One region of the Allobosea sp. FW305-C-101 genome, then DNA from elsewhere that is predicted to be linked to it. Evidence: predicted binding sites of a transcription regulator. Region 1 holds the regulator's gene; each other region holds the start of a gene.
What was found. Region 1 encodes LexA, which represses DNA repair genes until DNA is damaged. Its sites were predicted from a motif close to TGTTCNNNNTGTGTTCNG; they were not measured.
Positions count from the first base shown of each region.

Region 2: the regulator LexA is predicted to act here: its motif matches at 5,609-5,626, upstream of AC3WMA_RS04815 (PA0069 family radical SAM protein).
Region 3: the regulator LexA is predicted to act here: its motif matches at 8,393-8,410, upstream of AC3WMA_RS08295 (putative DNA modification/repair radical SAM protein).

Region 1 is NZ_JBYSYT010000003.1:379,186-388,821, forward strand. It holds gene trpC (indole-3-glycerol phosphate synthase TrpC) at 1-388, shown strand, start outside; gene moaC (cyclic pyranopterin monophosphate synthase MoaC) at 385-867, shown strand; gene AC3WMA_RS16535 (molybdopterin molybdotransferase MoeA) at 867-2,078, shown strand; gene lexA (transcriptional repressor LexA) at 2,159-2,872, shown strand; gene AC3WMA_RS16545 (ComEC/Rec2 family competence protein) at 2,866-5,157, opposite strand; gene gltX (glutamate--tRNA ligase) at 5,314-6,735, shown strand; gene gltA (citrate synthase) at 7,270-8,559, shown strand; gene AC3WMA_RS16560 (Bug family tripartite tricarboxylate transporter substrate binding protein) at 8,699-9,636, shown strand, end outside.
Region 2 is NZ_JBYSYT010000001.1:1,009,734-1,019,369, reverse strand. It holds gene AC3WMA_RS04840 (DNA polymerase III subunit epsilon) at 1-54, shown strand, start outside; gene mutY (A/G-specific adenine glycosylase) at 115-1,179, shown strand; gene AC3WMA_RS04830 (papain-like cysteine protease family protein) at 1,158-1,886, opposite strand; gene AC3WMA_RS04825 (site-specific DNA-methyltransferase) at 1,989-3,191, opposite strand; gene rnhB (ribonuclease HII) at 3,531-4,142, opposite strand; gene AC3WMA_RS04815 (PA0069 family radical SAM protein) at 4,362-5,447, opposite strand; gene AC3WMA_RS04810 (hypothetical protein) at 5,680-6,165, shown strand; gene AC3WMA_RS04805 (hypothetical protein) at 6,317-6,442, shown strand; gene AC3WMA_RS04800 (hypothetical protein) at 6,546-6,884, opposite strand; gene ypfJ (KPN_02809 family neutral zinc metallopeptidase) at 6,948-7,829, opposite strand; gene cydB (cytochrome d ubiquinol oxidase subunit II) at 7,978-8,982, opposite strand; gene AC3WMA_RS04785 (cytochrome ubiquinol oxidase subunit I) at 8,994-9,636, opposite strand, start outside.
Region 3 is NZ_JBYSYT010000002.1:174,428-184,063, reverse strand. It holds gene AC3WMA_RS08335 (phosphopantetheine-binding protein) at 136-441, shown strand; gene AC3WMA_RS08330 (DUF3606 domain-containing protein) at 500-700, shown strand; gene AC3WMA_RS08325 (hypothetical protein) at 697-1,221, shown strand; gene AC3WMA_RS08320 (hypothetical protein) at 1,248-1,484, shown strand; gene AC3WMA_RS08315 (hypothetical protein) at 1,648-2,037, opposite strand; gene AC3WMA_RS08310 (hypothetical protein) at 2,038-2,901, opposite strand; gene AC3WMA_RS08305 (response regulator) at 3,212-5,620, opposite strand; gene AC3WMA_RS08300 (UdgX family uracil-DNA binding protein) at 5,709-7,151, opposite strand; gene AC3WMA_RS08295 (putative DNA modification/repair radical SAM protein) at 7,148-8,380, opposite strand; gene AC3WMA_RS08290 (biliverdin-producing heme oxygenase) at 8,563-9,111, shown strand; gene AC3WMA_RS08285 (HWE histidine kinase domain-containing protein) at 9,108-9,636, shown strand, end outside.

The sequences.
Region 1 (9,636 bases):
CATCCTGATCATCATGGCCGGCGTCGATGACGCCACCGCCAGGGCGCTGAACGAGACCGCTCAAGAACTCGGCATGGATGTCCTCGTCGAGGTCCATGACGATGCCGAGCTCGACCGGGCGCTCAAGCTCGAAAGCCGCCTGCTCGGCATCAACAACCGCGACCTGCGCAGCTTCAATGTCGACCTCGCGGTGACCGAGCGATTGGCGCCGCGTGTGCCGGCTGACCGCATCGTCATCAGCGAGAGCGGCATCTTCACCCATCCCGATATCGCCCGGCTCAACCGGATCGGGGTGAATACCTTCCTCGTCGGCGAGAGCCTGATGCGGCAGGCCGACGTCACCGCCGCGACGCAGGCGCTGCTCACCGGCAAGGCCGTCGCGGCGTGAGCCGGCTTAGCCATCTCGACGCGCAAGGCCAGGCGCATATGGTCGATGTCGGCGGCAAGGCCGAGACGACCCGCATCGCGGTCGCCGAAGGCCAGGTGGTGATGGCGCCGGAGACGATCGCGATCGTGCGTGACGGCAACGCCAAGAAGGGCGACGTGCTCGGCACCGCGCGCCTCGCCGGCATCATGGCGGCCAAGCGCACGCATGAATTGATCCCGCTCTGTCATCCGCTGCTGCTGAGCAAGATCGCCGTCGATCTCGCCATCGACGAGGCCTTGCCGGGCGTGCGCGTGCGCGCGGAAGTCAAGATGAAGGGCCAGACCGGCGTCGAGATGGAGGCGCTCACCGCCGTCTCCGTCGCCTGTCTGACGGTCTATGACATGGTCAAGGCCGTCGACCGGGCGATGCGGATCGAGAATATCCGCTTGCTGCACAAATCCGGCGGCCAGTCCGGCGATTACGAGGCGAAAGCTAGCTGATGGCGCTCACTCCGGTCCCCGTCGCGCGCAAGGCGCTGCTCGACAGCATTCCGGGGCCGACGGGAGCAGAAGCCCTGCCGCTGGCGCAATGCGCCTGGCGGGTGCTCGCCGGCGAGGTCAAGGCGCTCAGGACCCAGCCGCCCTTCGCCAATTCGGCCATGGACGGCTACGCCGTGCGCGGCGACGAGATGGCGGAAGGCGTCTCGCTCTCGGTCATCGGCGAATCCGCCGCCGGCCGGGCTTTCGATGGATCGGTCGGGCCGGGACAGGCCGTGCGCATTTTCACCGGCGCACCGATGCCTGATGGAGCCGACACCATCCTGATGCAGGAAGACGCCGATGGCGTCGACAGCCCAACCATTCGCGTCCGTGTGCCGCCGGCCAAGGGCAAGTTCCTGCGCGCCGCGGGGCTCGACTTCCACGAAGGTGACGTGCTGCTGCAAGCCGGCCGCGTGCTCGACAGCGCGGCGCTCGGGCTTGCCGCCGCGATGGGGCATCCGACCCTGCCGGTTCGACGCAAGCCGTTGGTCGCGATCCTCGCCACCGGGGACGAGTTGGTGGCGCCGGGCGAACCGGTCGGGCGCGACCAGATCGTCGCATCGAACTCGTTTTCGCTGGCCGCCTTGGTCGAGAAGGCCGGCGGCGTCGTACTCGATCTCGGCATCGCCCGCGACGATCATGCCGACCTTGCAGCCAAGATCGCGCAGGCACGCGAGGCCGATGCCGATGTGCTGATCACGCTGGGCGGCGCCTCGGTCGGCGCGCATGACCTCGTGCAGGAGGCGCTGACGCGCGCCGGCATGACCCTCGGCTTCTGGAAGATCGCGATGCGGCCGGGCAAGCCGATGATGACCGGGCGCCTCGGCCGGATGGTCGTGGTCGGACTGCCGGGCAATCCGGTCTCCTCGATCGTCTGCGGCCATCTTTTCGTGCTGCCCTTGATCGAGGCGCTGCTCGGCATCTCGGATGCCGATCGCGACCGCAGCATCCCCGCCATTCTCGGCCGCGACATGCCAGGCAACGACGAGCGCGAGGACTACCTGCGCTCGGAGCTCACGCTGACGCCGGAAGGCTGGGTGGCGACGCCGTTCGACCGGCAGGACTCCTCGATGCTCGGCACGCTGGCACGGGCGCAAGCGTTAACAATCCGTCCGGCCCATGCCGCCCCGACGAAGAAGGGCGATACCTGCCATATCCTGCCCTTGCGGTAGCAGCTTGCAGAACACAAGCAGAACGCGTATGGTGTTCGTGCTTTGTTTCGAATCTGCGCTTTGAGGGGCTGGCGGCGACCATGCTGACACGCAAGCAACACGAACTCCTGCGCTTCATCCAGGAACGCTTGCGCGAGAGCGGTGTCCCACCCTCCTTCGACGAGATGAAGGATGCGCTCGACCTGCGCTCGAAATCCGGCATTCACCGCCTGATCATGGCGCTGGAGGAACGCGGCTTCATCCGCCGCCTGCCGAACCGGGCGCGCGCGCTCGAAGTGATCAAGATGCCGGACGGTCTTGGCGCCCCGCAGCCGCGCCCCCGCTTCAATCCGGCCGTGGTGCAGGGTGGTCTCGGTGCGCAGCCCAGCGTCGCCAAGCCTCGGCCCACAGCCGTCGAGGACGACAGCCGGCATGCCATCGCGATTCCCGTCATGGGCCGCATCGCGGCGGGCACGCCGATCTCGGCGATCCAGAGCCGCAGCCACACCGTCTCGCTGCCGCCCGACATGCTCGGCTCCGGCGAGCATTACGCGCTGGAAGTGCGCGGCGATTCGATGGTCGAGGCCGGCATTCTCGACGGCGATACGGTCGTCATCCGCAGGCAGGACACGGCCAATACCGGCGACATCGTCGTGGCTCTCATCGACGACGAGGAAGCGACGCTGAAGCGCCTGCGCAAGCGTGGTTCCTCGATCGCGCTCGAAGCCGCGAATCCGGCTTACGAGACCCGCGTGCTCGGTCCCGACCGGGTCAAGATCCAGGGCCGCCTCGTCAACCTGATGCGGCGTTACTGAAGACGCTCGACATCGGCATCAGGCTCGCTATCGACGGGCAACGCAGGTTGTACGGCTGGAGACTGACCACCCGGCCGTGCGGCTGATTCCGCCGGGCGCGGCTCGCGCCGGCGGCTCCAGGGGCGTTCGGCGGCATTTGGCTCCGAGATGTGGCTGCTCCACCCGTATGCCGTCCGGTAGAGCGAGGTCGCGCCATCGCGTGATAGCGCCATGCGCTCGACGAGCCTGGCCTTGCAAGCCCCGCTCCATGGGATGGCGGTGACGACGAGATCGGCGCGCAGGCAATCCTCGATGATGGCGAGGCGCTCGCGCGTATAGGCGACCGTGCGCTTGTCGGCTGTCTGCGCGACACACCCCAACCGGTCGCAGCTGACGCCGGTACGCAGCGTCGGATCGTCGGGCGAGCGGCTGTCGCCATCGGCGGCAAGCCATTGCTGCAGGACGAAGCGGCTGGGCTTGCCCGCGATCGCGAGGCGCCCGTCCGGGCCGCGCACGGCCAGCCCCGAGCCGTCGCGCTCGATCAGGATCTCGGGCCGCTCCGGCTTGCCGGCTATGGCAACGCCGAGGATGAGCGGCACGGCCGCCAACCAGCGCCAGGCCGTGGTCCAGAGCGTCAGCCAGAGCAAAGCCACAGCGAAACAGGCCAGCACGCCTGAGCCGAAGGCCGCGACCGTCACGGTGGAATGGTCGATGGTCGCGACCCAATGCGCCACCTTGAGCACGACATCGGAGGCAAGCCCCATCAGGGCCCAGGCCGGCCAGTCCAGCCCGAACGGATAGGCGAGTACGCCGAACACGGCCGCCGGCATCACGAAGAGCGAGACGAAAGGCAGCGCCATGGCGTTGCCGAGCAGGCCGAAGGGGTTGAAGGTCTGGAAATGATAGGCGCCGAAGGGTGCGGTCGCGGCGGTCGCCAGCATGGTGGTGACGAGGATGCCGAGCGCCGCCGTCCAGATCGGCCCGAGCGGCCAGGGCAATGCCGATGGCGGCTCGCTGCGGTCTCGTCTCTCCCAGCGCTCGGCGAAGGCGATCAGCGCCGCAACCGCACCGAAGGACATCTGGAAGCTCGGCCCGAGCAGCGCTTCCGGCTCGCGCAGCAGCACGATCATCGCGGCAAGCGCGAGATTGCGCATGCTCAGCGCCGCGCGATCGACCAGGATCGCGCCGAGCATGACCAGCGTCATGATCAGCGAGCGTTCGGTCGCGACATCGCTGCCCGAGAAGATGCAATAGGCGGTCGCGCCGATCACGGCCGCGACCGCGGCGAGCTTCTTGACCGGCCAGTGCAGCGCGGCCGTCTGCGACAGGGCGAGCAGCGCGCGCACCAGCCAGAAGATCGTGCCGGCGGCGAGGACCATGTGCAGGCCGGAGATCGAGACGATGTGGTAGATGCCGGCGGCACGCAGGTCGTTATTGGTGGCCTCGGTGATCAGGCCGCGCTTGCCGGTGACGAGGGCGGCGGCGATGGCCCCGCCCTGCCCGCCTCCGACCTCGGCGATGCGTTTGGTCAGGGCGTTGCGGGCGCGGTCGATCATCACGTCGATCGCTAAGCGCGTCGGCATCGGATAAGGCGCCGGCACTAGGGCAATCTTGCCGGAAACACTGCCGACGGCGCCGATCCCGCGGAAGAAGGCATCGCGGCCAAAATCATAGCCGCCCGCACGCGCAGGCCCTGGCGGTGGCAGCAGGCGCGCGGTCGCGACGATATGGTCTCCGGCTGCGACCGAGCCCTGCCGGATATTGACGCGGACCCGCTTCGGCCGCTGATCAACGGGCACATTGGCGAGATCGGTCACCAGCACGACGAGCCGCGCGCCGCTGTCGCGCGCCTCGACGCTCTCGACGAAGCCGGTCAGCTTGCCGATGCGCGGCCGATCCAGCATTGGCGCCGCGATATCAGCCGTCCGCCAGGCACCGGCGGCAAAGCCGAGAAAGGCGGCCGCTGCCGCAAGGCAGGCCATCGACGCCACAGGGCGAAAACGCAGGGCGAAGGCAGCCACACCACTCAGGCCCAGGCCGAGCAGCGGCGCCCACAATGCCGGCTCACGATCAGCGGCGAAATAGAGCAGGATGCCGACGCCCATGGCGATGGGCAGCCAGAGGAAGGGCCTGCGCCGTTCGGCTTCCAGCGCGAAGCCTCGCTGCAAGCGGAACCAAAGCTCTCGAAGCAAAGGGCGCAGGCTCGCCGACAGCGGCACGAAAACGCCAAGGCGAGCCGGCAAGGCATCGGCGCGTGCGCCGCGCCGGCCACTCTGCTGCCCCTGCCCCGGCGGTGCCGGCTGCATCGCCCGCTCCTCACCCTGCCGGCGCTGCGATTTGTCCGCTTAACCTTTCCGGCCAAGCCATGTTACAGGGCGCGCGCCGGTTGTCATGTCACGACTTGGCCCCTTTCCCTGTCTTGCCCCGTACGGCCCTGCGCCGCCCGGCCGGAGTTCCCTCCCATGAGCAACGCCGTCGTCACGCGCTTTGCGCCCTCGCCCACCGGTTTCCTCCATATCGGCGGAGCCCGGACCGCGCTGTTCAACTGGCTCTATGCCCGCCGGCAAGGCGGCAAGATGCTGCTGCGCATCGAGGATACCGACCGGGAACGTTCGACCGATGCCGCCATCGCCGCGATTCTCGACGGGCTGGAATGGCTCGGCCTCGATTGGGACGGCCAGACCGTCTACCAGTTCCAGCGCGCCGCCCGGCACCGCGAGGTCGCCGAGCAGATGCTAGCCGCCGGCAAGGCTTATCACTGCTACGCGTCTCAAGCCGAGCTCGAGGAGATGCGCGAGAAGGCGCGCGCCGAGGGCAAGCCGCTGCGCTATGACGGGCGCTGGCGCGACCGCGACCCGGCGACCGCGCCGGAAGGCGTGAAGCCGGTCATCCGCCTCAAGGCGCCGCAGACCGGCGAGACCGTGGTCAATGACGAGGTCCAGGGCCGCGTCGTCTGGCAGAACGAGAATCTCGACGATCTCGTGCTGCTGCGCTCGGACGGCACGCCGACCTATATGCTCGCCGTCGTCGTCGACGACCACGACATGGGCGTGACCCATATCATCCGCGGCGACGACCACCTGACCAACGCTGCCCGCCAGACGCAGATCTACGACGCGCTGGGCTGGGACGTGCCGAGCATGTCGCATATCCCGCTGATCCACGGCGCGGACGGCGCCAAGCTCTCGAAGCGCCATGGCGCGCTCGGCATCGATGCCTATCGCTCGATGGGCTACCTGCCGGCGGCGCTGCGCAACTATCTGGTGCGGCTGGGCTGGAGCCATGGCGACCAGGAGGTCTTCTCCACGCAGGAGATGATCGACGCTTTCAAGCTGTCCTCGATCGGCCGCTCGCCGGCGCGCTTCGACTACGCCAAGCTGGAGAACCTCAACGGGCTCTACATGCGCCAGTCGAGCGACCAGGACCTGCTCGATGCGCTCAAGGTCATCCTGCCGGAGATCGGGCCGGCGCGCGGGCTCGGCGCCACGCTCTCGCCGGAGCTGGAAGCGAAGTTCCTCGCCGCCATGCCCGGCCTCAAGGAGCGCGCCAAGACGCTGATCGAACTGCTCGACAGCGCCTTCTATCTCTATGCCCAGCGCCCGCTCCAGCTCGACGACAAGGCCAAGGGCCTGCTCGACGAAGCCGCCCGCCAGCGCCTGCCGAAGATCGCGGAAAAGCTCGCCGCCGTCGATGACTGGGCGCCGGCCCCGCTGGAAGCGGCGGTTCGCGCCTATGTCGAGGAAAGCGGGTTGAAGCTCGGCCAGGCGGCGCAGCCGCTGCGCGCCGCGCTGACCGGCCGTGCGATGTCGCCGGGCCTGTTCGACGTCATGGCCGTTCTCGGCCGCGAGGAGACGCTGGCGCGGCTCGCCGATCAGGCCGCCTGAGCAGGCGCGAACAAGACCCCCTTGTCATTCCGGGGCTTCGCGTAGCGAAGAACCCGGAATCCACGACTGGGTGAACGCCAGCAACCCGGCATCAGGCGCCTCGTCCAGTCGTGGGTTCCGGGTTCGCGCCTTTGGCGCGCCCCGGAATGACAAGCCGGTGGCGCGAGGCCGCCGGGTTCGCCGCGACGGCGCTTTCAATCACCCCAAGTCCAAGAAAATCGCAGGGCCGGAAGCGCCTTCGTCGGGCGTGAACCACCCGCTCGCGCAGATATGAGCGCAGCGCGGCTCCAACCGCCTTTTGGCTCGGTTGAATGCACTGCGCAAATGGTCTAGTGACGCGCAAGTGCATTGCAGCGCGCCAGCGCGGCGGGCACGAATATTGCTTGTAAATCAGTCACATGGACCGCCTCTTCCCGTCTCCTTTCGACATGTGCCCGTCACATCGCGGCCTTCGGATGCGAGATGCCCGGCGCGAAAGCGCGGAGAGGCGAAACCAGGGCTGAACAGCAGCGAGCCTTGAAAGGATCGGTATCGATGAGCGGAAGTAACAGCCAGCTCCAGGTCGGCGACAAGACCGTCGACATGGCGATCAAGGAGGGGTCGGTCGGCCCCGCCGTCATCGACATCGCCAAGCTCTACGCCCAAACGGGCATGTTCACCTACGATCCCGGCTTCACCTCGACGGCGAGCTGCGAGTCGCAGATCACCTATATCGACGGCGACAAGGGCATCCTGCTTTATCGCGGCTTCCCGATCGATCAGCTCGCCGAGCATGGCGACTTCCTCGAGACCTGCTACCTGCTGCTCTACGGGGAGCTGCCGACGGCCGCCCAGAAGGCCGATTTCGACTATCGCATCACGCGCCACACCATGGTGCACGAGCAGATGGCCCGCTTCTTCCAGGGCTTCCGCCGCGACGCGCACCCGATGGCGGTGATGGTCGCCTCGATCGGCGCGATGTCGGCCTTCTATCACGACTCGACCGACATCTCGGACCCGCACCAGCGCATGATCGCCTCGATGCGCATGATCGCGAAGGTGCCGACGCTGGCCGCGATGGCCTACAAGTACTCGGTCGGTCAGCCCTTCGTGTACCCGCTGAACTCGCTGGACTACACCTCGAACTTCCTGCGCATGTGCTTCGCGGTGCCGGCCGAGGAGTACAAGGTCAATCCCGTCCTGTCGCGCGCGCTCGACCGCATCTTCATCCTGCATGCCGACCACGAGCAGAACGCCTCGACCTCGACGGTCCGCCTCGCCGGTTCCTCGGGCGCCAATCCCTTCGCCTGCATCGCGGCCGGCACCGCCTGCCTCTGGGGCCCCGCCCATGGCGGCGCCAACGAGGCCGCGCTCAAGATGCTCGAGGAGATCGGCTCGGTCGAGAACATCCCGAAATACATCGCCAAGGCGAAGGACAAGAACGATCCGTTCCGCCTGATGGGCTTCGGCCACCGGGTTTACAAGAACTACGACCCGCGCGCCAAGATCATGCAGAAGACCACGCATGAGGTGCTGAACGAGCTCGGCATCAAGGACGATCCGCTGCTCGACGTTGCGGTCGAGCTGGAGCGCATCGCGCTCTCGGACGAGTACTTCATCGAGAAGAAGCTCTACCCGAACATCGACTTCTATTCGGGCATCACGCTCAAGGCGATGGGCTTCCCGACCTCGATGTTCACGGTGCTCTTCGCCGTCGCCCGCACGGTCGGCTGGATCGCGCAGTGGAAGGAAATGATCGAGGACCCGTCCCAGCGGATCGGCCGCCCGCGTCAGCTCTATACCGGCTCGCCGCAGCGCGACTACACCCCGATCGGCCGCCGCTGATCCCGGCAAAAGCGCGAATACCTGCAAGGGCGCGGTGGTCTCCACCGCGCCCTTATTGTTTCAGATGATTGATCAATGCAGCGCGAGTGATCCGCAGGCGCGTCCGGTTAAAATCGCATCATCCAACGGAGATCCGTTCATGACCGAAAGCCGCTTCCTCGACCGCCGCTCCTTCCTGATCGCAGCCGGCGCCGCCGGCTTCGCGAGCACGCAGGCGCGGGCGCAGGCCGCTTTCCCTACCCGGCCGATCACGCTGATCGTCCCCTTCGCCGCCGGCGGCTCGACCGATATCGTCGCCCGCCTCGTCGGACAGAAGATGGGCGAAATCCTCGGCCAGAGCGTGGTGATCGAGAACCGGGCCGGCGCCGGCGGCAATATCGGCTCCACCGCCGTCGCCCGTGCGCAAGCTGACGGCTACACGCTGCTGCTCGGCACCATCTCGACCCATGCCCTGAACCCGGCGATCCTGAAGACGGTGACCTTCGACGCGGTGAAGGACTTCACCCCGATCTCCCTGCTCGCGATCGTGCCGAACGTCATGGTCGTGCATCCGGACTTCCCGGCCAAGACGGTCAAGGAGGTGATCGAGGTGCTGAAGGCCAATCCCGGCAAGTACTCCTATGCCTCCTCCGGCGTCGGCACGCCGCTGCATCTCTCGGGCGAATTGTTCAAGTCGCTCGGCGGCGTGCAGATGAACCATGTGCCCTATCGCGGCGCGGGGCCTGCCCTGAACGATGTGGTCGCCGGCGCGGTGCCGATCATGTTCGACAACCTGCCCTCCTCGGCCGGCTTCATCCGGAACGGCCAGCTGCGCGCGATCGGCGTCACCACGAAGGAACGCGTCGCCTCCTTCCCGGATTTGCCGACGATCGCCGAGGGCGGCCTTGCCGGCTACGAGACCTATACCTGGAACGCGCTGTTCGGCCCGGCCAACATGCCCCGCCCGATCGTCGACAGGATCAACCAGGCCGCCAACCAGGCCCTGAAGGACGTGAACGTCAAGAAGAAGCTCAACGACGTCAGCGCCGATATCGTCGGCTCGACGCCGGAGCAGCTCGGCGAGCACGTCAAGGTCGA
Region 2 (9,636 bases), on a different contig from region 1:
GCAAACCTCCTGAGCTTCGTCATCCGGAATGGACGCGTAGCGCACGGACGTTAGGACGGTGCTCGGCGATCCCCGCCCTTCCGCATCGCCGGCCTCTCGGGCTACATCGGCCTCATGAAACCAGAGGCCCGCGCCGCCGACCTTCTCGCCTGGTACGACCGTCATCGCCGGGCGCTGCCCTGGCGTGCGAGCGCGGGCGAGCGGCCCGACCCCTATCGCGTCTGGGCCTCTGAGATCATGCTGCAGCAGACAACCGTCACGGCCGTGAAGCCCTATTACGAGCGCTTCATGACCCGCTTCCCGACGGTGAAGGCTCTCGCCGAGGCGCCGTCCGAGGATGTCATGCAGGCCTGGGCCGGGCTCGGCTATTATTCCCGCGCCCGCAATCTCCACGCCTGCGCCAAGGCGGTGATGGAGGGCCATCGCGGCCGCTTTCCCGATACGGAGGAGGGCCTGCGCGCTCTGCCGGGCATCGGCGCCTATACGGCCGGTGCGGTTGCCGCGATCGCCTTCGACCGGCCGGCGGCGGCGGTCGACGGCAATGTCGAGCGCGTCATGAGCCGGCTCTTCGCCATCGAGGATGAATTGCCCGGCGCCCGGCCCCTGATTCGCGAGAAGGCGCTGGCGCTGCTGCCGCACGGCCGGCCGGGTGATTTCGCTCAGGCGTTGATGGATCTCGGTGCCACCATCTGCACGCCGCGCAATCCGGCCTGCGGCCTCTGCCCCTGGCGCGAGCCATGCCGGGCGCGGCTTGCCGGAACGCAGGAGAGCTTTCCGCGCAAGGCGAAGAAGAAGGCCGGCGTCACGCGCTATGGCGCGGCCTTCGTGCTCACCCGGCAGGATGGCGCCATCCTGCTCCGCACCCGGCCGGCCAAGGGCCTGCTCGGCGGCATGGCCGAGGTGCCGACCAGCGAATGGCGGGCCGATTACGAACTCGACGGCGCGGCGCAGGATGCGCCCTTGCCGTTAAGCTGGACGCAGGTGGCGGAGCCGGTGCGCCATGTCTTCACGCATTTTCCGCTGGAGCTGACCGTGTTCACCGGCAGCGTGTCCGAGCGCACGCAGGCCCCGGCAGGCATGCGCTTCACGCCGTTGGCGAAGCTATCCGGCGAGCCGCTGCCGAGCCTGATGCTGAAGGTGGTCGAGCGCGCCGGGCTCTACAATTCGAAGACGCGATAGGTCATCGTCGGCAATTCGACGGACCATTTGAAATAGCCCTTCGAATAAACCTTGCCGCGGTTCGGCGGCCAGGGGTCGTGAATGCGCAGCGTCGTGCCGGTGCCGTCCGGGTTGCCGTCGCCGCGCATGCCGACGATGACGATCATATGGCCGGGGCTGCCGCGTCCGGCTGTGTATTCGTCGACGCGCCAGAGCATGTCGAACATCAACGGCCCGCGCGACACTGCCTGCCGGAGCTGCTCGACCGACCAGGATTGCGGCGCATTGCAGCGCAGGCCGTGGACGCGGCCATAGCGCTGGCCGGTGACGATCGCCTGGTCGCTTTCGGAGGAGTTCAGCAAACCGCCATCGGAGGCGATCATGTCCGGCGGCGTCTTGGCGATGATGATCGGCACGGTCGATTTCTTCATCATCGCCGTCGATGTCGCCCAACAGGTCGTGTTGGTCGGCTGCGCGATGAAAGGGACCTTGTGCAGGATCGGCGCGAAGGCCTCGGTATCGTAGAGGCAGGACTGGGTCGCCGGGCCCGCCTGGCCATCCTCGACCAGCCAGTTCTTGCGCTGGAAGGCGAGGACCGCATTGTGGGTGAGGGTGCCGAACTGCCCGTCGGGCACGAGCTTGGGTATCGGTTTGAGCTTGGCGTTCAGCGCTTCCTGGAGCGCCTTGACCTCGGGGCCACGGGAGCCGTTCTTGAGGATCGTCGCCATGCTGCCGCCCTCTATGTCATACGGGCGAGCATGCGCTCGCGGGCGGCGGGCGCGCATCCTCTGAACGAATGACGGGAGGGCCGGGCGCTTGCGCCCGGCGGCTCAGGCCGCGGCCATCTGCGCCCGGATCTCGCCACGCAGGGTGTCGAGGACGGTCAGCCCGCCTTCGCGCTCGACATGCCAGAAGGTCCAGCCGTTGCAGGCGGGCAGGCCCTGCGCCAGCGCGCCGACCTTGTGGATCGAACCGACCGCAGGGCCGAGCAGCAGCGTGCCGTCGGCGCGCACGGTGGCCTTGTAGCGGCGCTTCTCGTCATGGACGGTCTCGCCGGCCTTCACCAGCCCGGCCTCGACCAGGCTGAGGAACGGCACGCGCGGCTCGCTGCGCTTTGAGGGCGCGGTCGAGAAGGCTTCCGGCGCCAGCGGCGTCACCGCTTCAATGCGTTCGCGCGCCGCCTTGGCATAGACCGGATCACGCTCGAGCCCAATGAAGCGGCGGCCCAGCGCCTTGGCGACGGCGCCGGTCGTGCCCGTGCCGAAGAACGGGTCGAGGATCACGTCGCCGGGATTCGAGGCCGAGAGCAGCACGCGGGCGAGCAGGGCTTCCGGCTTCTGCGTCGGGTGCACCTTGGCGCCGTTTTCGTCCTTCAGGCGTTCGTCGCCGGTGCAGAGCGGCAGATACCAGTCCGAGCGCATCTGCAGGTCGTCATTGCCGCCCTTTAGCGCTTCGTAATGGAAGGTGTATTTGGAACTCTCGCCCCGCGCCGCCCAGATCAGCGTCTCATGCGCATTGGTGAAGCGCCGGCCGCGGAAATTCGGCATCGGATTGGCCTTGCGCCAGACGATGTCGTTCAGCATCCAGAAGCCGAGATCCTGCAGCGTCGCGCCGACGCGGAAGATGTTGTGATAGCTGCCGATCACCCACAGCGCCCCGTCCGGCTTCAGGATGCGCCGCGCGGCCGACAGCCAGTCGCGGGTGAAGCGGTCGTAATCGGAGAAGGAGGCGAACTTGTCCCAGTCGTCGTCGACGGCATCGACGAGGCTGTCGTCGGGCCGGCGCAGATCGCCGCCGAGCTGGAGATTATAGGGAGGATCGGCGAAGATCAGGTCGACGCTCGCCGGTGGCAGGGCGTTCATCGCGGCGATGCAATCGCCGACGAGGACCTGATCCAGCGGCAGCTCCCGAGGGATGCCGATTTGTTCGGGAAGGCTCTTGGCCTTCATCCGAGCCCCCAGTGCAGGCCGTCCGGTACGCGAAACCTGAATCCGGACGGGAGCACTGGCGGTCCCGGTACGCGAGATACCCATGACGCCAAGACCGTTACGCAACTTCAACGAGGGCGATATTGGTCAGACAGGGTAAAGGTCGGGTTTCCGCTTTGAAAAAAATGCGTGTCATTCTGGGGCTGCAGCTTTTGCCTAGCCCATTGTGAATCAAGGGAAATTCGTAAACGGCGGTTAACGTCTGAGCCTGCCGTTACGGCAGGTTGGCGGGGCGGTCGGCTTCCCTTTCGGCCAGAGCTGGCCGTCATGCTACGGCGTGCCCCGAGCATCTCTGGCACCGAGGCTCCGGGGCCTCTTCCTGGCGGAGATTCCCGGGTCTGCGCTGCGCTCCGCCCGAGAATGACGCGTGAACAAATGCGCCGGCTACCGGAACCAGACGCCTTTCACCGGCGCGAAGGAATAGCGGTGCTCGGGGCAGGGGCCGTGCGCGAGGATCGCCTTGCGATGCTGCGGCGTGCCATAGCCGACATGGCCGGAGAAGCCATAGGCCGGATAGCGCTGCGAGAGCCGCGCCATCATCCGGTCGCGCATCACCTTGGCGACGATCGAGGCCGCCGCGATCGAGGCGACCTGCCCGTCGCCTTGGATGATCGCCTCGCAGGAGCAATCGAATTGCGGCGGGTCGTTGCCATCGACCAGCACATGCCGCGGCGCGAGCGGCAGCGCGGCCACGGCCCGGCGCATCGCGAGCAGCGTCGCTTGGCGGATATTGATGGCGTCGATCTCGACCGCCGTCACGCTGGCGACGGAAACGGCCAGCGCCCGCTCCATGATCTCCCCGAAGAGCTCCTCGCGAATCGCCGCCGGCAGCTTCTTCGAATCGTCGAGTCCGTGAGGCACCCGGGCGGGATCGAGGATCACGGCCGCCGCGACGACAGGCCCAGCCAGCGGGCCGCGCCCGACCTCGTCGATCCCGGCGAGCGGCCAAAAGCCGTTGGCGATGGCGGATGTCTCGCGGTGGAAATCGGCGGGCATGGCGGGGTTATGCAGCAGGCCGGGACGTTGGGCCAGAGCGGCGGGAGCGCGCTCCACCGCTATGCTCTTACCCGACCCAATAGATGCGGGAACCGCGGGAACCCCTCTCCTTACAGGAGAGGGGTTCCCGCGGTTGATTGATCTGCGGCAGCCATCTGGTGAAGGAGATTCTCGGGTCTGCGCTTCGCTGCGCCCGAGAATGACGGCTGACCCAGCGCCTCAAAACAAGCTCAGCTGCGCCTTCTCCTTCTCCGGCTTCACGAAGAGATCCGTCCGCAGCCGGCGCCGGGTTGTATTGAAGCCGATGCGCTCGGCCGCCATCTCGAAGCGCCGGCCGATCATCCAGGCATAGGGGCCGGAGCCGACCATGCGTTGGCCCCATTGCGAATCGTAGTCCTTGCCGCCGCGCGTCGAGCGGATCAGCGACATCACATGCCGGAGCTTGTCGGGATGATGCGTCAGCAGCCATTCCTGCACGATATCGCGGACCTCGAGCGGCAGCCTGAGCAGGACATAGCCGGCCTCCTGGGCGCCCGCCGCCTTGGCCGAATCGAGGATGCGCTCGATCTCATGCTCGTTGATCGCCGGGATGATCGGCGCGACCAGCACCGTGACCGGGATGCCAGCCTCCGAGAGCTTGCGGATCGTCTCCAGGCGTTTGGCGGGGGAGGCGGCGCGCGGTTCCATGCCGCGCGCGGTCTTGGGATCGAGCGTCGTCACCGAGAGCGCGACCTTGACCAGCCCCTTTTCCGCCATCGGCGCGAGGATATCGATGTCGCGCTGGACCAGCGCCGATTTCGTGACGATGCCGACGGGATGGTTGAACTTGGCCAGCACCTCCAGGATCTGCCGCATGATCCGGAGCTTCTTCTCGATCGGCTGATAGGCATCGGTATTGGTGCCGATCGCGATGGTGCGCGGCTGGTAGGAGGGCGATGAGAGCTCCTTCTCCAGCAGCGCCGCCGCATCCGGCTTGGCCGTCAGCTTGCTCTCGAAGTCGAGCCCGGGCGACAGGCCGAGATAGGCATGGCTCGGCCGGGCGAAGCAGTAGACGCAGCCATGCTCGCAGCCGCGATAGGGATTGATCGAACGGTCGAAGGAGATGTCCGGCGAGTCGTTGCGCGTGATGATGGTGCGCGCCTTCTCATAGGCGATCTCGGTCGAGAACGGCGGCAGCTCCTCCAGCGAGCCCCAGCCGTCATCCTCGGTGACGCGCTGCTCCGTCTCGTAGCGTCCGCCCGGATTGATCGTGGCGCCGCGCCCGCGCCGCCTGTCGGGATCGATGCGGTGGCCGGCATAGGCCATAGGGTCAGCCGGCGCGACGATCGGAGCGGAAACACTCGGCTCCCTGTCCGCCCGCCGCAGGGGCTGGGCTGCCGGGAAGGGCCGTGAGGTGGGTCTGGCCTGGGGCATGGTTTCGAACCGGGTCGCGCGCCGGGAATCGACGCATTCTGGTCTCACGTAGAGTGAACATATAGAGAACAAAAGGCAAGTGGCGGGATTGTGGCATGCTGCGTTGCGGCATAGGATTTCGCTCATGCTCACAGCCGTGATCCGCAGCGATGGTTCCCAGCAGGCGCTCGCAGCGACCCTTGCCGTCCTCATCCCGGCGGTGGCGGAGGGCTTTCTCGGCCATGCGGTGATCGTCGACACCATCGGTTCGCCCGAGACCGAGCGCGCCGCTGATGCGACGGGCGCCCGTTATCTGCGCGCGAGCAATGGCAGCGCTTGGCGCGATGGCGCGGCCGGTGCGCGGGGCGAGCGTATCGTCCTGTTCGATGCCGGCGACGTGCCGCAGGCCCATTGGGTGCAGGCCGTGGAGCGCCATCTGCTGGTCGCGGCGGCGAAGCCGGCCCTGATTCCGGCAAGCGGGATTGCCGCATCCCTGCGCGAGCGGCTGGCTTTCTCCTTGGGCGGGCGTGGCCTTGGGCCCGGCCTCGTCATGCTCCGCGCGGCGGCAGCGGCCGGCCGAATCGACCGGGCACCGCTGCGGTTGCCGGTCCTGCGGGAACGGGCCGGCTAAGCCGTTCGCACGCTCCTTAATGTCATCGGCTGGTCATGCTTCGGGCGCATGGCAGATCGCGTTTCGCATCGGAACTTGTGCAATGCAGCATAAGTTCATATGTTGACGGTTGCCCAAAGCACCTCCCTCAGACCTTCGAAAGGAGAGACCCATGCTTGACCGGCACGATTCCTGTTCAGCGTTTGAAGCCGAGCGCGAAGAGGACAAACGCGAGGAACAGCAAGAGGACGAGGATACGTTCTCGCCTCGCGTGCATCAGGAAGGATTCTGGAGCTGAAGGCTCCATGAAAACGAAGCGGAGGGCTGGATGCAGCCCTCCGCGCAGCATGTGAACGTCGCGGGCCCTGTTCGGGCCCGTTCTGTTTTGCGAGCTCGCCCGGTTACCACCGGTTGGAATGAGGACGGCGATAGCCGTAAGGCGGCAGGTTGCCGGGACGCCGCCGGTAGTTGGGATCCCGGTCGTAACCGCGATTGTCGTAGCCGCCGCCGTAGCCGCGCCCTCCGCTGCGGCCAAAGCGCCGCTGCTCTTCCATGTTCTGCTGGATGGTCATCATCCGCTCGCGCCTGGCGGCGCTGGCGGTGAAGGCTATCGGCTGTCCATCGAGCCGCCCGGCGGTCGCCGCCGGAAGCGCCTCGCTCACGGAGGATGCGGACGCAGCCGGCGCCATCATGGTTGCGCCGGCGGCAAGCAGCACCGCGGCGATCAGCAAACGGCACATGAGAGGTCTCCTGTAACTTATGCGGCAGGGCCCATCTCGACGAAAGATAGAGCGTGTGCCGCCCTAGACCGGGTTCCGGAACGTGTCGCAGCGCTGCATCGAGCCGGACTGGAAGCCGACATTGAACCATTTCGTGCGCTGGGCGGACGAGCCGTGCGTGAAGGAATCGGGCACGACCACGCCCTGCGAGGCCTGCTGCAGCTTGTCGTCGCCGATCGCCGCAGCCGAACGCAGCGCTTCCTCGATATCGCCCTGGTCGAGCCGGCCCATCGCCTGGATGTTATGAGCCCAGACCCCGGCGAAGCAGTCCGCCTGCAATTCGATCCTGACCGAGATCGCATTCGCGTCGCGCTCCGAGGAGCGCTCGCGCAGCTGGTTGGCCTTGGGCAGGATGCCGAGCAGGTTCTGGATGTGGTGGCCGACCTCGTGGCCGACGACATAGGCATAGGCGAAGTCGCCGCCGCCGCCGAGCTTGCGCTGCATCTCCTGGAAGAAGGAGGTGTCGAGATAGACCTTCTTGTCGGCCGGGCAATAGAACGGCCCCATTGCCGCCTGCGCCGTGCCGCAGCCCGAGCGGTCGACGCCCGAGAACAGCACGAGGCGCGGCGGCTGGTAGCGGATATTGGCCTGCTGCGGCAGGATCTTCGACCAGATATCCTCGTTCTGCGCCAGCACGGCCGAGACGAAACGGCCCATCTCGTCCTGCGGCGGGCCGGAGGAGCGGCGTGTCTCCTGCGTCTGCGGGCGCCCGCCGATGCCGCCGATCAGTTCGGCTCCGCCGATGAGCAGGCGCGGGTCGATGCCGAGCGCCCAGCCGAGCAGGCCCAGCACCACCATCGTGCCGATGCCGACGCCGCCGCGACCGCCGGGCATGCCGGCGAAACCGCCGCCGCTGCCGCGCCTGTCCTCGAGATTTTCGGACTGGCGGTAATCTTCCCACTGCATGAAGGCGTCCCCGACGAAGCGTCCCCGCAATCTCGCTGGGAGAGGCAGGGAACTCAAGTCGTCTTTGCAAGCTGCTCCTGAACGCCGGCTGACCGCGTCGGTTCCTGAGAGCCTCCATCGAGACCCCTCCGGGTCTTGTTGGAGGCTCTCAGTGGTAGCCGCTATCGGCCCGGACCTTGCCGCGGAAGGTCCAGTACACGAAGGCCGTGTAGAACAGGATCATCGGCAGCAGGAAGGCGACGCCGATCAGCACGAAGATATGGGAGGACGGCGCGGCGGCGGCATCCCAGATCGTGACCGAGGGCGGCACGAGATAGGGGAAGTTCGAGATCGACAGCCCGAGGAAGCAGAGCAGGAAGATCGCGATGGTGAAGGCGAAGGGCGTGAATTCATGCGCGCCGTGGAGCCGCTTCCAGGCCATGTAGCCGCAGAACGCCGTCAGCACCGGGAAGGGCCAGAGCAGGGCGAGATTGCCCGGCGTGAACCAGCGCTCGGCAATGCGCGGATGGGCGAGCGGCGTCCACAGCGAAACCAGCGCGGCGAAGCCCATCAGCGCGAGCAGCAGCGTCCTGGCCTGTCGGCGCGCCCGCTCCGCGACCGGGCCTTCGGTCTTGAAGATCAGCCAGGTCGCGCCGAGCAGGGCATAGCCCACCACGACGCCGATGCCGCACATCACGGTGAAGGGAGTCAGCCAGTCGAACGGGCCCCCCGCGAACTGGCCGTTCGCGACCGTGATGCCTTGGATCAGCCCGCCAAGGATGAGCCCCTGCGAGAAGGCGGCGACGGTGGAGCCGAGCCAGAACGCGAGGTCCCAGCGGTGGTGATGCGGCTTGGCGACCCAGCGGAACTCGAAGGCGACACCACGGAAGATCAGCGCCAGCAGCATCAGGATCACCGGGATGTAGAAGGCCGGCATGATGATGGCATAGGCCTGCGGGAAGGCGACCCAGAGCCCGCCGCCGCCCAGTACCAGCCAGGTCTCGTTGCCGTCCCAGAACGGCGCGACCGAATTCATCATCTGGTCGCGCTCGCCCTCGTCCTTCGTCGTCGGGAACAGGATGGCGATGCCGAGGTCGAAGCCATCGAGCACCACATATAGCATCACGGCGGTGCCGATCAGACCGGCCCAGATCACGGGGAGATACCATTCCATGGGTCGTCTCCTCAGATCGCGGGCTGGATCTTGTCATCGCCGGGCTTGCCGTCGCCGAAGATCGCGGCGGCCTCCCCCTGCGCCGCCTTGAGCGGGCGCTGCGATGGCTGCTCGGGCGCATCCTCGCCGGATATCTCGTCCGGCCCCTTGTCGATCAGGCGGTTGATCAGCAGGATTCCGGCCGTGAAGACGACGGAGTAGACGCAGACGAACAGCGCAAGCGAGATCGCGACCTGCAGCGTCGTGACCGGTGAGATCGCGTCTGCGGAGCGGATGATGCCTGTCGCCAGCCAGGGCTGGCGCCCGACCTCGGTCACGAACCAGCCGGAGAGGATGGCGATGAAACCGGCCGGCCAGGTGTATTGCGCGAGCCAGAGCCAGCGCCGCGATTCGAAGACGGTGCCCTTGCGCCAGAGCCAGGCGCCGACCCAACCGAACAGGATCATCAGCACGCCGATCCCGACCATCGCCCGGAAGGCAAAGAAGGGGATGAGCACGGGCGGCCGGTCCTCGATCTTGAAGTCCTTCAGGCTCGGGAACAGTGCGTTCATGCTGCCGTGGGTGACGAGGCTGGCGACGCCGGGGATCGAGATCTCGAAGCGATTGAGCTCGGCCTTCTCGTCCGGCCAGGCGAAGAGCACGAGCGCGCCGGGC
Region 3 (9,636 bases), on a different contig from region 1:
AGATGATCGAATCCCTGGCTGAGCATCAGACGTCTCTCAGGCTCATCGCCGATCCAGCAAGAGCAGCGGACATTGTGCCTGAACAGCGCGCGCCTATCCAACTTGCTTTGAATGTCGAGATCTGGCGGGCGACGCATGGGCGCTGATGACGACACAAATATCGGGTCCGGTGATCTGGAGCCGACCGAGATTGGCTTGGTGGAGCGTCTGCTCGAAATCATCGCCGTCGAAGGGCTGGTCAAACCCGAGCTGCTCGAACCCCATGCCAAGGTTGACGATATCGGCTTCACAATCGACGACCTGACGCTGATCGGCAACGCGATCGAGCGGGAATACGATTGCGACATGATGCCGGACGAGGCGATGCAACGATGCAAAACCGTTCGCGAGCTCGTCGAGCTCATGGGGCGACGCATCCAAAGCGCTGGAAATCGAGAATAGCGCGGATTTGCGGAACTCTACGCCTTCCGGCCGATTGATTCGTCGTCAGGAGGTTCGCATGCCAGACGACGAGAGAAAGCGGGAGCCGCTGGACCGTTCACAGATCCATCTCAGCAAAGACCAGATCCGATACTGGACGGATAAGCTGGGCGTATCCAAGGCGCAGCTGGAGGACGTTGTCCGCGAAGTCGGCTCCTCAGCGGATGCTGTGGAGGCACAGCTTCGCCGCATGGCACTCGATAGCGGAGCGAAGACGTGAGCGCGACGCTCACCATTCGCCGCGAAGGCGATGATTGGTTCGTCGAAGACGGCGCAGCCCGCGTTCACATCACCAACCCCAGTATTGGCATCATTGCGAAGCTCGTTGCCGACTGGGATGCAAAGGGAATGAGGCCCATGGCAATTGCTTCCACGGCCGCATATGAGGCGGCTAAAGCCAGAATTCACCAGCTCGCTGACGTTAAAGCAGGCTCGACCGAAGCGGACGAATTGGCTGGGCTGGTCGCAACAGTCAAAGACTGGGAAGATCGCCAGCTGACCGGCGCGGCGTCTGCGCCTGGACATTTCGACACGCCCCGCCGACCGGGACAACCAGGCGATGAGGGCGAGTCGAGGGCGGGCCCAAACCCGCGTTCACGTCATGCGAGCGGCCCCCACCCTCCTTATGAAGCCAATGATCCGGACGGTGCTGCCGCGGAGAAGCATGTCGCTTCGACGGCCGGCCACCCGGATCCAGCTGAGGCCGCGACCCGCCCCAGTGGGAATATCCGGACGATCTGACGCAACGAATCTGCCGACTGCGAGAGATGATCAAACTCCCTATCTGCAACTTCGAAGACCTCGCCAGGGCATTGAGGCGCTTCGAAGACCTGTTTGGCGCGCCGGAAGGCTCGGCGGAAGCATGTGAACTCCGCGATATCTCCAACGGTCTTCGGGCGTTTGAGGACAAGGTGGCTGCAAGGATTTCAGCGCGGAGATTCACCGCGGGCAGTTTGATCAACGCCATGCCACGCAGCAGCCTCGATCCGACGCATCGGCCATAGCAAGCTCATAAAACACGAGATCCTGAACGTTCAATCCCGCTGAGCCCGCGGATATATCGCAGCCGAAACTTCCCTTCCGGAAATCGCGCTTGGCGCGATAGGTCTTCAGCTTTTCCACGGAACACCTTCCAACGCGACTTCGCGGAGAGAAGGTGGATGAAGGTCAGCCAGTGCCGGGGTCGATATGACGAACGGGCTTGGTCGGAGGGAGTGCGCCTGAACCCGGCGTCGCCTCCGTGTTCGTCTGCGACTCCTTCGCATGTGGACCGGCGGGAGGAGTGTCCTGGTCCTTCGCGCGCTGCTTCTGATTGCCCTCGGAGATGATCTTCGGCCCCTTCATCGCATCATCAGCAGCGTCGTCGCGCTTTTCGGGCGGGCGCTGGTTCGGCTCGGTCGGGCCGTTGGTGCTGTCATTTCGTTCGTGGTTCCGGTCGATCATCGCATGCCCTTTCTGAAAGTGCTGCTGGAGCAACGCTGCGGCGATCCGATCGTTTCGACAGATCGCAAAAAAGCCCGGCTCCAGGCGGAGCCGGGCTTGCACAGGCGCGATCATTCAGAGCGTCGGGTCGACCAGCAGGTTCTCGTCGCGATGCTCGCCGCCGAGCGTTGCCGCCCATGCCGCCGCAGCCGCTCCCACCAGCAGCGCAGCCGCGGTCAGGAAGGCGGTCAGGACCGCGATCTTGCGTGCACGCTCGGCCGCCTGCTTGGCGGTTTCCTTGGCCTGCGACAGCCGGGCATAGGCGTCGTCGATGCGCTTCTGCGCGTCCTGCTCGCTGATGCCGGACCGCGCGGCGAGCCGGGAGGCGAGATAGTCCCGGTCGACCTGCTCGATCTTGCCGTTCTTCAACGCGCTGACGAAGATCCGGGAGGCTTCGTCACGCTCCTGGGCGGTCGGCGGCTGCTGACCGCTGGCGCGCATGACATTGTCAAGCGCCATCGCGAGCGGATCGACATTCTGCGAAACCAGCGAGGCCACGCCCGAGCTCGCATTGGCGACGCCGCTGACCGCGGTCTTGGCCGCGCCGAACAGCGACGATGTCGCGACGACGGTGATCAGAAGCGCTCCGGTCGCCCAGACGAGCAGGCCATGGGTCGCGTCGCGAACCTTGCGCTCCTCGCCATTGGCATCGAAGCTCGGCTGGCGCATCCGCCCAGCCAGATAGCCGCCGGCCATGGTCGCCGAGGCCATGACCCAGAGCGCCCACAGGGCGCCTGCGACCGCCAGCGCCGTGGCGCTGGAGCTCTTCTCGAAATCGGCGGAGACCATCGACAGGCCGATCGCCGATCCGAAGACCGTCATGATGGTCGAGATGGCTGTCGCGATGACCGCACCGCCGAGGATTGGGCCCCATTGCACATAGGAGCGGTTCTCCTTGTTGACGGTCACGGGAGCGACGACGACGTCTGTTCCAGACATGGACATGGCGAATTCCTATCGAAGACCGAGGAACGACAGGATGGCCATGATGACCACGACAAGACCGACGAGATAAATGATGCTGTCCATGAGCCCCTCCTGCTGGCGAGCGAAAGTAAAGGCAAAACGGCTGGCGCAGCGGATAGGTTCCTGAAGACGCGGTTCGGAACGATTGGCGGAGTTTGCGGACCACGGAGGATCGCGGGCGCTCTTGTCGACCCTGGTGTCTCGCAAGTGGACGTGGCGCCTCTCGCCCAAGGCGGGGGAGCTTGGTGGTACAACCTGAGCGCCGGCCGATCACGGCACGGATTTACGAACTCCGTGCTCTCGCGATCGCATTGACGATGGCCGACGGGCTATAGGGCTTGGAGACGACCACCTCGTTGTTGACGTCGATCTCCGAGGTGTCACCCGTCGCGAACACAACGCAAAGCGAGCCGTTCTGCTCTCTCGCCATCCGCACGAGCTCGATGCCCGAAGCGCCGGGGAGCTTCACATCGGTTACGAGCACATCGACTGGGTGATCCTGCAGGATCGGCAGGGCCTCCTCGGCGCTACCTGCCTCGATGACGGAGAAACCGGCATCCTCGAGGATATCGCAGGTATTCATGCGGATCAGTGCATCGTCCTCGACAATCAGGACGGCGGCAGGCTTTGGCGCGGCCGGCTCCGAACCTTTGTCCTCAGCCGATACCTGTTCCGCCTTCTGAGGAGCGCGAGCCTTCTGCGCGGCAAGCACCAGCCGAAGCTTTCGCGCCAGCGCTTCCCGTGTATAGGGCTTGGACAGGAGCTCGACGCCCGCATCCAGGCGGCCGCCGTGAACGATGGAGTTCTCGGTGTAGCCCGAGGTGAAGAGCACGGCGAGATGCGGCAGGCGCTCGCGCGCGAGCCGGGCAAGTTCGGGGCTCTTCAATTGTCCGGGCATCACCACGTCGGTGAACAGCAGATCGATGGCAACGCCGCTTTCGACGACGTGAAGCGCGCTTGTTGCATCGCTGGCCCGCAGAACGCGATAGCCGAGATCGGTGAGCAGCTCGATCACCGTGCTGCGAACCTGCTCGTCATCCTCGACCACCAGGATCGTCTCGGTCCCACCCGCGATCGGGCTGTTGTCGACGACAGTCTCGACAGCCTCTTTCTGGACCGAACGGGGCAGGTAAAGCCTCACCGTGGTCCCATGGTCGAGTTCCGAATAGATTTTGACGTGGCCGCCGGACTGCTTGACGAAGCCATAGACCATCGACAGGCCAAGCCCGGTGCCTTTTCCTTCGGGCTTCGTCGAGAAGAACGGGTCGAAGGCCTTCGCCAGCACCTCGGCCGACATGCCGGAGCCGGTGTCGCTGACGGCCAGCATCACATACTGTCCCGCTGCGACATCGCTGTGCCGGGCAGCGTAGCTGTCATCGAGATGGGCATTGGCGAGGTCGATCGTCAGCTTGCCTGAGCCGTTCATGGCATCGCGCGCGTTGATCGCCAGATTGAGCAGCGCATTCTCGACCTGCGTCGGGTCGATCAGGGAATTCCAGAGCCCGCCGCCCACGACCGTCTCGATCTCGATGCCCTCGCCGAGGGTGCGGCTGAGCATGTCGTCCATGCCGCGAACCAGGCGACCGAGATTGACGACCTTCGGCTCCAGCGGTTGCCGCCGGCCGAAGGCGAGCAGTTGCGAAGCGAGCTTCGAACCGCGGGCGACGCCGGTCATGGCATTGGCGATGCGCCGCTCGGCCTTCTCGTCCCCGGCGACATCCTTGGCCAGGAGCTGCAAATTGCCCGAGATTACCTGCAGCAGGTTGTTGAAGTCATGCGCGACCCCGCCGGTCAATTGGCCGATCGCCTCCATCTTCTGGCTGTGGCGCAAGGCCTCTTCCGCGGCGAGCAGCTTCTGCGTGCGTTCCGCCACGATCTGTTCGAGCGTCTCGTTCAGCTTGGCGAGAGCGAGCTCGGCCTGGCGGCGTGCCGTAATGTCCTGGAAGAGGACCGCGACCTGCCGCCTGCTTGCGGGCTCGATCCGGATCGCAGCCAGCTCCAGGAAGCGGCCGGTGGCGACGAGTTCCTGCTGGAAGCGAATGGGCGTGCCGGTGCGCAGGACAGCGCCATAGCGCTCCACCCATGAATCGGCTTCAGCACCGACCATCTCGCGCAGCTTCTGGCCGACGACGTTCGGAATTCCGGCGTGCCGGGCGTAGGCCGCATTGGCCTCGATATGGATGTAATCGCTGTCCGGCCCGTGCGGCCCGTCGAAGAATTCGATGATGCAGAAGCCTTCGTCGATCGCGTCGAACAGTCCCTTGTAGAGAGCGGTGCTATCGGACAGGCGCCGTTCGGCCAGGCTGCGCTCGGTGGCGTCGCTTCCCTGCACGAAGATGCCGGTCACGTTGCCCTGTGGACCGATGAGGGGTTGATAGACGAAATCGAGGAAACGCTCGGCGGTCGGGCTTTCGGGCTGCCCCTGCATGACGAACCGCGCACCGGAGGCCGTATAGGCCTCGCCGGATCGATAGACCTCGTCGAGAATCCGGACAAAGCCTTGCGCATCCGCTTCCGGAAGCGCCTCGGAGACGGTCTTTCCAATGACGTCGCGGCCATCCACCAGTCTCAGATAACTGGGGTTCGCCAGCTGGAAGCGATGCTCCGGCCCTTGCAGCAGCGCCATGAAAGTCGGCGCCTGATCGAACATCTCGGAGAGGAACGAGGCGATATGGACGTCGCTGGCGGGCAAGGCCGTTTTCCTGAGAAAGCAGAGCGGTTGGTCGGTCGTACGGTATCCGCGAGCCACGGCAAAGCGGCTCAGGTCTCACCAAGATGGCTTAGTGCCGGAACACCCGTTGCTGCACACGGGCGAGATCAACGACGAAGCGGGCGTACTCGCGAGACCGCGCCTCTTCATCCTGCAGGCGAAGCAGGAAGGAGGGGTGGACGGTAGCCAGCAGCGGCGTGCCATCTTCGAGCGCCAGCTCGCGATCCCGCGCACTGGCCAACGAGCCGGCATGCCCCACCAGCGATCGCAGGGCGCTGGCGCCGAGGGCAACGACAAGCCGGGGTTTCACGAATTGCAGTTCGAGATCGAGCCAGAAGCGGCAGGCCTTGATCTCCCCGACATTGGGTCTCTCGTGGATGCGGCGCTTGCCGCGCAGCTGGAATTTGAAGTGCTTCACCGCATTGGTGACATAGGCGCGCGCCCGATCGAGACCGGCCTCCCTCATCGCCCGATCGAAAACCTGCCCTGCCGGTCCGATGAAGGGCCGGCCTGCCAGGTCCTCATGGTCTCCGGGCTGCTCGCCGACGAACAGAATAGATGCATCCAGCGGGCCTTCTCCGAAGACCGTCTGCGTGGCGTGGCAATGAAGCTCGCAACGCCGGCAGCGTTGCGCGGCAGCGGCCGCATCCTGCCAGGACGTGATCACGGGATCGTCGGCGGCCGTCTCGGGCCGATGCCGAAGCTGCCGGACATGTCGTTCGGGTGGCTGCGTCGGGGCGCGCATCACCATATCCTCTGCTCGCCGGGCGGCGCTTGCGATCAGAGGCACAATCAATTCGGCCTCGGGTAGGTTCCGCCAGTATTTCACCGGCATCTCACTTTTCATCGCCTTCGGCTTCAGGCGGGCCGGATTGAAGATGTTGGCGTAGTAGGTGAGCCAATAGGCTTCCATGGCATCGCCGTCCGGCGCGTCGGCCTTACTGGCGGCGGGACCGAGTTGGAGGGCCGAGCCGTCCCAGTGCAATGACCCCTGCGGCGTCATGATCGACCAGACCATCCCGCCGAAGCGCCCCGTGAAGAAGCTTGCGGCGCGTTCGAGGATGAAATGCTCCGGCTCGAACCAGGCGATGAACGGGCCGTCCTCGTCCGCGCCCGACACCGCCCGGAACCGGACGAAGGCGGTCATCTTGTGCAGGTCGCGGCGCACCGAGCGGGCCATCGCCTCGGCGCGTGCGATGTCAGAATCGGCTGCATTGTCGAGCAAGCGCGGCTCGTCCTGCAAACGCAGCAGCAGGCGGTGCAGCAGTACAAAACGGCCGGCATCTCGATGACAGACGACGTTTTCGGCAAGCTCGATGAAACGGCGAGACACGGTCAGGGCGGCACTTCCGCCCGCGACCGGGGCGGCATTCTCCATCATGAACAATCCGGCATCGTCCTCGCTCGTCAGCCAGGCGACGGCCTCGGGCTGGACGCCGGCGAGCGCCAGCCGGCGTGCCTCGCGGCGCCAGCCGGCAAAATCGGCAGGCCCGTTCAGCCGGGCCGCGATCATGGGAAAAGCGTCAATTGTCGCGGTTGCGGCTTCAGCCGGGCCCGCAGGTTCGGCGCGTCGAGTCCGCTACCCGGCCGCCAGCCCTCCGCGAGAATGAAATGCCGGATCGTCGCGAGCGAGCGCGTCAATCGACCGACATCTTCAAGCCGGAGCCGGCGGAACCGTCGCGAAGCCAGGATGCGATCGACGCTGCGCGTGCCCAGACCCGGCACCCGCAGCAGGGTCTCGCGATCGGCCCGGTTGACGTCGACGGGAAAGCGCCCGCGCTCGCGCAAGGCCCAGGCGAGCTTGGGGTCGATGTCGAGGTCGAGCATCTCGCCATGCCCCATGATTTCCTCGGTCTCGAATCCATAGAAGCGCGTCAGCCAGTCGGCCTGATAAAGCCGGTGCTCGCGCATCAGCGGCGGCGGCTGGAGCGGCAACTGGCTGGAGGCATCGGGGATCGGGCTGAAGGCCGAGTAATAGACGCGCTTCAGGCCGAAGCTGCCATAGAGCCAGGCGCTGCGCTTTAGGATGGCGGAATCGCTCGCGCCATCGGCACCGACGATCATCTGCGTGCTCTGCCCGGCCGGCGAGAAGGCCGGGGCCTTCGCACTCTTGTCGCGCTCCTGGCGCGCCTCATCGATCTTCAGCTTGAGGCCGCCCATCGCGCTCTTGATCTCGCCCGCCTGCTTCTCAGGAGCAAAGCGCGCGAGCGCCGCCTCGCTCGGCAGTTCGACATTGATCGACACCCGGTCGGCGAAAAGCCCGGCGCGCTCGATCAGATCGCGGCTCGCGCCGGGGATCAGCTTGAGATGGATATAGCCGCGGAACCCATGCTGCCGGCGCAGCGTTTCGGCGACGCGCACAAGCTCGGCCATCGTGTAATCGGCCGAGCGGATGATGCCCGAGGACAGGAAAAGGCCTTCGATATAATTGCGGCGGTAGAAATTCAGGGTCAGCGCGACGACTTCCTCGACCGAGAAGCGGGCGCGGCGAACATTGCTCGACGAACGGTTGATGCAGAAGACGCAGTCGAAGCTGCAGAAATTCGTGAGCAGGATCTTGAGCAGCGAGATGCAGCGGCCATCGGGCGCATAGGAATGGCAGATGCCGGCGCCCGTCGTGGAGCCCAGCCCCTTTCCATCACGCGAATCCCGTTTCGTGGTGCTGCTCGACGCGCAGGAGGCGTCGTATTTCGCAGCGTCGCTGAGGATTTCGAGCTTCTCCAGGACCGAGAGCTGTGCCATCACTCTTCCTTTTGTTCACTGTATGTTCTTAAGGCGATCTCGGCCCGGTTTCAAGCCAATCCCTTGGATAAGAATGCTGGGCGGACCGGAGCGACAGGAAAATCCGCAATGAAAACAGCGCCGTTTCCGTCGATATCAGGTTATAGCAATGCTGATGCGGAACGATTCTGGATGCCGATGCAATGATTGAGATCAGAAGTTTCCTGCGCGACGAGACGAGCGAGCTTCATCGCGAACTGGATGCCATCGTCGGCGTTTTTTCGAACCGCATCGCGTATGCCCGCTTCCTGCAGGGGACGTACCGCCATCGCGCGCCGGTCGAGGCGGCGTTGTTGAATGTCGATGCCGCGCGCACCTCCTCATGGCAGCCGCGCCAACTTCTGCCGGAGCTGGAGGCGGATCTCGCCGACCTCGCGCTCCCGCTTCCCGCGGCCGAGCATTTCCATCTGTCAAATGACATGGCTGCCTTCCTGGGAGCTGCCTATGTTCTCGAAGGCTCCGCCTTGGGCGCGCGCGTGCTGGTGATGGGAGTCGGCGCTCTGGGATTCGGGCCTGAATACGGAGCCCGCTACCTCTCGGCGCAAGCCGGCTCCCTCGACAGCTGGCGCACGCTGCTGGTCGCGCTTGAAGGGCTCGACCGGCAGGCATGGGGTGCCGCAGCTCAAGCGGGCAGGGCGGTCTTCATGCATGCCATCCAGGCCTTCACCTCGGAAGAACTCTCCCCCGCATGACGACTGTTGATCTGACGAACTGCGATCGCGAGCCGATCCATATCCCCGGCAGCGTCCAGCCGCATGGCTGCATGATCGTGTGCGATGCCGAGGCGGTGACGATCAGGCGCCATTCCAGCAATGCCAGCGCCTTCCTCGGCCTGGGGGAGTTCGAGCTCGTCGGCCGCAGGCTCGAAGAGATACTCGGCGGACCGGTCGTGCATGAGATGCGCAATGCACTCGCCCGTTCCGGGGTGCCCTCCCGAGCCGGCTTGATGCCCCGCTACCGCCTTCCGGCGCTCGATCGCGAGTTCGACATTTCGATCCATGCCTTCAAGGGCAACGCCATCATCGAGTTCGAGGAGAGCGTTCCGGCCGGGCCGAGCTCGCCGCTCGAATTCGCCCGGACGCTGGTCGGCCGGCTCTCGGACGTGACGACGCCGGCCCAGCTGATCAAGAACGCAGCGCGTCTGCTCCGGGCGGTGCTGCAATACGACCGGGTGATGATCTACCAGTTCGCGCCAGACGGCTCGGGCAAGGTCGTGA